One region of the Clostridium intestinale genome, then DNA from elsewhere that is predicted to be linked to it. Evidence: riboswitches for the same ligand, from Rfam matches in the RefSeq annotation. Region 1 holds a riboswitch; the other holds the start of a gene.
The links. Region 1 has a riboswitch for magnesium ahead of mgtE (magnesium transporter). Riboswitches for the same ligand answer to the same signal wherever they lie in the genome.

Region 1 (4,220 bases):
TAGATAGTGGAAATGATGATAAAATTGCTTAAGAAAAATTTCTAAAAGTAGTTATTCTAGGGATTAGTGGTGTATTTATATTATGATTAACCTGATGAATTAAATTATTTAAAGGAGGTGATACATATGGCTGTTAGTAAAGTTTTAAGTTCTACTTCTCTTGCTATTGAAGTGGAGAATGGTGTTAATGGATCTGGCGAAGTTATTTATAGAAAGAAAAACTTCTCAGGTATTAAGATTAATGCTTTACCTGAAAATGTATTTGATGTAGCTGAAGCCATCAAAGGTGTTTTGAGTAATCCTGCTCGAGATTACTTTTTAAATGAAACATCAAAAATTGCTAATGCTTAAAGTTTAACCAAAGATTTTATTATAGAAAGGAGATGAAATTATGGAATATTCATTATCAATGACTTTTGTTACTGAAACTGGGGACAAGGTTTCCATGACAGTATCTGGAGTTAAGAGTGACATAAGTCAGGCTGAGGTATCAACTTTAATGGATACTATTATAGGTAAAGATGTTTTCTTAACTAAGAATGGATCATTAGCCTCTAAGTATTCAGCTCAATTAACTCAAAGAGAAGTTACTAAGTTTGACTTACAGTAATTTAATCTATTATAAAAGAGAGTTCAGTTTTTTAAGCTGAGCTCTCTTATTTTTAAAATACAATTTCCTGACATGAAAACATCCATCGTTTCCTAATCTTCACAATAAGAATGGCAAAAACATTTTTGCTAACCCTAAAAATAAGAAAAATCCAAAAACGTCAGTAGCAGTTGTTAAAAATATTGCTGATGCCAATGCAGGGTCTACACCCAATCCTTTTAATAACAAAGGGATTAAAAAACCAAAGAAGCCTGCTATTACCAAGTTTCCAATCATTGCAGCGAAGATAATAATTCCAAGATACGGGTTATCATATTTCATATAAAGTATGATTCCCGTAATAACTCCTGTAGCTGCTCCATTAATTACACCAAGCCCAACTTCTTTAAAGACTAATTTCCAACTCTTTTTTAAGCTAACTTCTCCAAGAGCAATACTTCTTATTACCACTGATAATGTTTGGGTTCCTGCATTTCCTCCCATTCCAGCAACTATAGGCATTGCGGCTGCTAATGCAACAACTTGTTCTATAACATCCTCAAATAAACCAACAGTAAATGCTGCTAAAAATGCTGTCCCAAGATTAATAAATAACCAAGGTAGTCTCTTTTTAACAGATGTTATAAGTGAGCTATCCACTCTCTCTTCTTTACTTACACCACCCATCATCAATATATCTTCTGTTTGCTCTTCTACGATAACATCAATTATATCATCTACAGTTATAATACCAAGTAAAGAATTTTTGTGATTTATTACTGGAATAGCCTTTAAATCATATTTTGAAACAAGCAGAGATACTCTTTCCTGATCTTCTTCTGGATTAACAGAGATTATATTATCATTCATAATCTCTACAAGTTTTTTATCCTCATCAGAAATAAGTATATCCCTTAAATCCGCAGTCCCAATTAATTCCTTGTCTTTACTCAATACAAATATTGTCTCAATTACTTCTGTCTTAGGTCCAATTTCTTTAATTTTCTTTAAGGACTCTCCAATTGATAATTCTCCTTTTAGTGCTATATATTCTGTCGTCATAATACCACCAGCACTGTCTTCATCATAACCTAATAGTTCTTGCAACTGTTTGGTATCTCCAGTTTTCATCATCTTTAATAAATTTTTTCTCATCTTAATAGGGAGATTTCCTAAAATATCTGCTATATCATCATTGGACATATAAGAAAACAAATGTACTATAGACTTAAAATCAAACAATTTTATAATTCTAACTTGTAACTCTTCACTAGCCTGTTCTACAATTTCCGCCATTAACTCATTATCTATTTGCTCATAAAACTTTAATAAACTTTCATCATCAAATTCTTCTATGAGAATAGCAATATCTATAGGATACATATTGTCAATAATTTCATATATTTTTTCTTTATCATTTTCTAATACACTATTTATAAGTGCTTTTTGTCTTTCTTCAATCATATTTACGCACCTCTCTTTAACTTAAATCAATTTTGAATATTGAATCTAGTTTTTTATATTCCTAGCATTTCCATCTTTGATAATTCAGATATAGTATTATATCTAAATGCTTTATATCGCTCATTATAAATTAAAATTTGAAAAATATTAAAACTCCAAAGCGAATAATAACTATTATCAATAAAAGAATAGGATTGAAGAGAGGTTATAACAAATAGCTAATACGAAGTAATCAGAACAGAAGACAATCTCTTAGATCTGAACTTCATACAGTTATTTGTAATATTAACCTCGCCATCCATATCACTAGGCCCATCTTCCATTCTGTACACCTCCTTAAAATAAAAAAACTTCATCATAAACTTGAATATGATGAAGGTATTATAAACAATACTTTCTCGTTCAAGTTTTAGCTCTACTAGGCGGTGAAGTTGCATTAGATTAAACCTTCTTTGTTCGGCAGAATCTGTTGACCAATGCAGAATGTTTCCATCCTTTTACGGCAGCAACCCATATCCTTGTAGTAGCCTCACCTACCGAGGATTATTAAATTCATTAAAAGTATATTCTTTTAGTATTATCTTGTCAATATTTACTTTCAACTTATAAAAAACATACTCCATATTATTCTAAAAGTCTAATGTTTGCTACACTCTCATTTCTTTTTGCATTCTCACCTTAACTTAAACCTAGATTTACATTCCTCCTTTAGATTATTTTTGATATTTAAAGCTTACGCCTAAATATGAACTTGCTAAGAAAGTTTAGCAACTGTTATAATTTAACAATGGAGGGATTGTTATGAATACTTTTGGTAAAAGAATAAAAAGCTTAAGACAAAAAATGGGATTAACTCAAGTAGAACTAGGTAAAATACTTAATGTAACTGATCTTGCTGTAACAAAGTGGGAAAGTGATGCTATCTTACCTAATACGATCACTTTAATCAAAATTGCAGATTACTTTAATGTATCCATAGACTACCTGCTTTGTAGAAAATATATCTCATATATTAGTTCTGGTAATAACGTCGTTAAAATTCATGAAAAATATCCTTATAATTTATCACCTGAGGATGTTGAAAGATTAATTAATTATCTTAGAGACATAGGATTTGATATAGACAGATTAATTAAAAAGATAAAGGAATCTAGTAAGTAGTCCTTTATGTGCTTGAGGTTATACTTATTGTTATCTATGTTAAAAACTAATTCCTGTTAGAAGAGAGTTCATTTTTAGCTAATTGAATCAAAACCCTCTCATTCAAGCAAATAGACATAATAAAACCCCAGAGCATTGCCTGGGGTTTGCGCGGAACAGACTTAGACATGATTCAATTCTGAGAATTATAATTTATCAGTTTCCTATTTATGTTTATATCTTATGCTAGTCACGAATTCTTTCTACATTGCGATTCATAAGTTTACGTCCGATATTCCGATAAATCCATTTTTTTAGCGGCGTTAACTGTTGGTGATATTTCTCAAAAAATTCATCAGGTGAATCGAACACACCGAAATCCTGGTTTATACCCTCTTTTTGGATGTAAGTATCATTAGCATTCCACTCTACTTGTGGATTTTGAAAGTTATCGGTAGCTGCACCATAGCCACAAAAACTGGTTTTACAATCTTTAAACTTTTCTTGGAGCTTTTTCAAATATTGGCTGTCCAAAATGAACCCCTCTATATTATACCAATTATCTTTATACTGAATTTCAACCCAGCTATGAATAATACTTTTGGGAGCAAACTTATAAATTATTCCTGTCATTGCACCTTTTTGCAATTTCTTGTCAATGGTAAAACCATGAATCCGACAAGGTATTCCAACTGCCCTCAGAAGTACCATAAATAATGTTCCCTTTGTATTGCACTGGCCATAACCATCATTTAAAACTTCGGATGCAGGGATAATATCATCTGTATTATAGCCAAATGCAATATCGTCGCGTACAAAATTATAGATTTTTAGGATTTTTTGAAAGTTATTATCGTTTATCCATTGCTTTTCCTTTATCAATCTCTGTATTGATTTATGGTTAAAATTCAACATTTGAGTTTCTTGCAAGTATTTATTCATTGTGTAATCCTCCCTTTTGGTTTAATTACACTTTACCAAAGTACTCATCAAAAAACTTTCAAAAACTCGCTATTTCTTATAATAT
Region 2 (4,220 bases), 900 kb from region 1:
ATCTGGAGCAACTGTTAATACTTTTTTACCTTTGCCAAGTTTTTTAGCAACTTGTAAAGCTACATATAAGGCTCCACCAGCAGAAATTCCAATTAACACGCCTTCTTTTTCAGCAAATTCTTTTGCAGTTTTAAATGCGTCTTCTTCTGTTACTGAAATTATTTCATCCACAACTGAACTATCATATATATCTGGAATAAATCCTGCTCCAATTCCTTGGATTTTATGTGGTCCTGGATTTCCACCTGCTAAAACTGGAGACTTGGCTGGTTCAACTGCTATTATTTGAACATCAGCTTTTTTGCTTTTAATATTTTTACCTACTCCAGTAATTGTTCCACCAGTTCCTACTCCAGAAATAAATGCATTTATTTCTGGTAGATCTTTCAATATTTCTTCTGCTGTTGTTGCATAGTGTTTTTCTGGGTTCGCTAAATTTAAGAATTGTTGTGGCATAAAGTAGCCAAACTCTTCAACTAATTCAGTAGCTTTTGCTATAGCACCTTTCATACCTTTAGCGCCTTCTGTTAATATTAAATCTGCACCATAAGCTTTTAAAAGATCTCGTCTTTCTTTACTCATTGTTTCAGGCATAGTAATAACTACTTTATATCCTTTTAATTTTCCTATTAGAGCTAAGGCTATTCCTGTATTACCAGAGGTTGGTTCAACCAAAGTATCACCAGCTTTTATTAACCCTAGTTCTTCTGCTTTTTCAATCATTCCTAAAGCAGCTCTGTCCTTAACACTTCCCCCTAAGTTAAATTTCTCTAATTTAACATAAACCTCTGCTGAATTTTCATCAACTAAACTATTTACTTTTAGTATAGGTGTATTTCCTACTAATTCTAATGCACTGTTATAAATCATAATTTTCCCTCCATATTAATATATATTTATATCTTTTTATTTTACTACTAATAAAAAAAATCTCAATCTCAATTATAAAATAAAGAGACGAGATATCCCGCGGTTCCACTCTAATTAGACAATAATGCCTCAGCTTTTAAACACCCTCGTGTTTTGTCATTATAACGGCTGACTCCCGGATAACCCTACTATAAATTTCAGGTATCAGCTCAAAAGTGCACTTCTCAAAAACTTTAGTAAAGACTTTCCACCACCGTCTTCTCTCTTAAACTAACTATTTATGATACTCTACTTTATCATCGCTAAAATTCCCACTAATCTGATATGGTTTGTATAATATAATTATATTCTATTAAAATTAAAAGTCAATATGTTTTTATAAAAACTATTCTAATATTTATAAAACTTAAAAGACTATGAAATCGTTAAGTTCATAGTCTTTTAATATATTAAACATTTTTCTTTGATTTTTTTCTCCATGCTGGAAGTAATATTTCATCTACAACATCGTGAGTCAATACGACTCCTAACAACCTATTTTCTTCGTCCAAAACTGGAATAGATAAAAGGTCATATTTAGTTACCTTATCCACAAGTTCAGATAAAGATTCCTTATAATTTGCAGTTTGAATTTTATCATTCATTATATCTTTTAATTTAACATCAGAATCATTCATAACTAAATCTTTTAAAGAAACACTCCCCAAAAGCCTTTCTTCGCTATCTATAATGTAAACTGAATACATAACTTCTTCATCCGGTTCTGTTTCCTTAAATATTTCAATAGTTTCTTTTACAGATATATCTATATTTAATGCAATAAAGTCCTTATTCATTATACTACCTGCAGTTTCATCTTCATAAGATAGTAATTCTTTAACCTCATCTGCATCTTCTTTTTCTAGGTTGAAGAGAATTTTTTCTCTAGATTCATCATCTAACTCATCTAAAATATCAGCTATTTCATCGTTAGGTAGATTCTCTAAAATCTCTGCTTGTTTTAACTCTGAGAGTTCTTTAATTGCTGTACCCTTATATTCTGGTTCCATTTCTTCTAATGTATCCGCTACTAAATCCTCATCTAACGTTTCAAATATCTTTCTTCTATTCTTAGAGTCCAATGTCTCTAAGATATCTGCTAAATCTGCTGGATGTAGAGTAGACAGTTTTTTATATGGTACAGAAATTTGTAAAGAATCCTTAATTAATTCTAAAGACTCAACATCATCCCACATGATAACTTGATCTTCCATTTCTTTCTTCATAAACTTTGTAATAATCCTTGCTACTGATTCTAATCCTTTTCTTCTATATAAGGCTGAAGAACCAGTTTCAACAGCTATTACTCTATACTCTCCAGCTATCTCTGCAATTCTTAAGTCATTAACCCTAACTACCTTTTTACCGTTAACATCCACTATGCTTTTATCTAGCAAGTTTTGTGATAATAAAAAGCTATAACTTCTAGGAAGTATTTCCTTACTTCCTTTAGTTTTTATTAAAACCTTGTTAGAGTCATTTAGATAAAATTCTATTGTTCTGAATTCATATTCATACATAACACTGCCTCTTTTTACCCTATAACCAATTGCTCTTGGATATCCCTCTTCAGCAGTTACATAAACATCTTTTAGTACACCTAAAACATCTCCAAATTCATCATAAACCTTTCTATCTATTATGGAACTATAAAGAAATACGTTTAGTTTTATCATATCCATTCCTCCTTATTTAGTTTTTCCTTTTTGAAGGAATGGATTCAGTTAAAGAAAATTTAAGAGAACCATCCCTTCAAGCTTTTGTAAAATCATCAAATTATTATACGTATCACCTTGAGGTCCAGCCTCCATCTTTTCTTTCACCACCTTAAAATTTAAAAAATAAAAAGAGCCTAAAAGGCTCTAAAATTCAATTAAAGATATTAACTTTAATTCAGAGTTTTAGCACTACAAAGCTTAAGAGTTAATTCTCTAGCTACATTAGGTAATACCTTCTTTCGATAATACCTCCTGACCCGTTGGCATCTCTCGATGTTTCTGGGCAGTAGCGTGTGTCTATGTAGGAGCCTCACAAAAATATAATATTTAATTCCCTACTTTATTATATTCTTTTCTTCTAAAAAAGCAACTAAAAACTTTTCATTTCATTGCTTTAAAGTTGAAAAACTTTAACTTGTTGTGTTATTATATATTAATTATAAAACTTAAAACGAAAGGTAGTTTAATTAATGAATTTACATAAGAAATTTTTACCTGTTTCTACGGAAGATTTAAAGAAAAATAATATAAAACAATTAGATTTTATTATAGTTACTGGAGATGCCTATGTTGATCACCCTTCTTTTGGTACTGCTATTATCGGAAGAACCCTCGAATCCCAAGGTTACTCTGTAGGGATAATCCCTCAACCTAAATGGAATAATGCTGATGATTTTAAAAAATTAGGTAGACCTAAATATGGTTTCTTAGTTAATTCAGGTAATATAGATTCTATGGTTAATCATTATACTGCTGCCAAAAGAAAAAGAAGTGATGATTTTTATTCTCCTGGAGGTAAATCTGGATATAGACCTGATAGAGCTGTAATTGTTTATTGTAATAGAATTAGAGAGGCTTTTAAGGATATACCAATTGTAATAGGTGGTATTGAGGCTTCACTTAGAAGATTTGCTCATTATGACTATTGGGACAATAAGGTTAGAAGAAGCATATTGTTAGATTCTAAGGCTAATCTTCTTATATACGGAATGGGAGAAAAAACTATAATTCAAATAGCAGATCTACTTAGCTATGGAATGGATATTTCTAAAATAAATGATGTTAAAGGAACCTGCTATTTAACTAAGGATATTTCTAACTTAAGAAATTATGTTGAAACACCTTCTTTTGAAGACTGTGCTAGTAATAAGTCTGCTTATGGGGAAAGTTACAAACTTGAATCTCTAGAACAAGATCCAATTAGAGGAAAAACTATAGTTCAACCTCACGGGGATAGATATTTAGTTCAAAATCCTCCTCAGCTTCCCTTAACTCAAGAAGAGATGGATTTAACATATAATCTTCCTTTTACAAGAATACCACATCCAATGTATGACTCTTTAGGCGGTATTCCTGCTATAACTGAGGTTAAGTTCTCTATAACTTCTCATAGAGGATGTTATGGTTCTTGCTCCTTTTGCGCCTTAACTTTCCACCAAGGAAGAATAATTCAAAACAGAAGTGGCGACTCTATTGTTGATGAAGCAAAACTTCTTACTACTTTAGATGACTTCAAAGGATATATCCATGATATTGGAGGACCTACTGCTAATTTTAGACATAAGTCCTGTAAACTTCAAGAAGAACATGGAA

Region 2: another riboswitch for magnesium. It lies ahead of P8F83_RS00705 (magnesium transporter); the one in region 1 lies ahead of mgtE (magnesium transporter).

Annotation. Positions count from the first base shown of each region.
Region 1 covers NZ_CP121166.1:1,055,670-1,059,889, reverse strand. Annotated here, with positions in the region: gene P8F83_RS05495 (YvrJ family protein) at 1-32, shown strand, start outside; gene P8F83_RS05490 (DUF1659 domain-containing protein) at 127-351, shown strand; gene P8F83_RS05485 (DUF2922 domain-containing protein) at 392-610, shown strand; gene mgtE (magnesium transporter) at 710-2,053, opposite strand; M-box (ykoK) riboswitch at 2,440-2,601, opposite strand; gene P8F83_RS05475 (helix-turn-helix domain-containing protein) at 2,855-3,214, shown strand; gene P8F83_RS05470 (transglutaminase-like domain-containing protein) at 3,440-4,135, opposite strand; gene P8F83_RS05465 (helix-turn-helix transcriptional regulator) at 4,183-4,220, opposite strand, start outside.
Region 2 covers NZ_CP121166.1:152,336-156,555, reverse strand. Annotated here, with positions in the region: gene cysK (cysteine synthase A) at 1-870, opposite strand, end outside; T-box leader at 951-1,179, opposite strand; gene P8F83_RS00705 (magnesium transporter) at 1,320-2,585, opposite strand; M-box (ykoK) riboswitch at 2,791-2,956, opposite strand; gene P8F83_RS00700 (YgiQ family radical SAM protein) at 3,098-4,220, shown strand, end outside.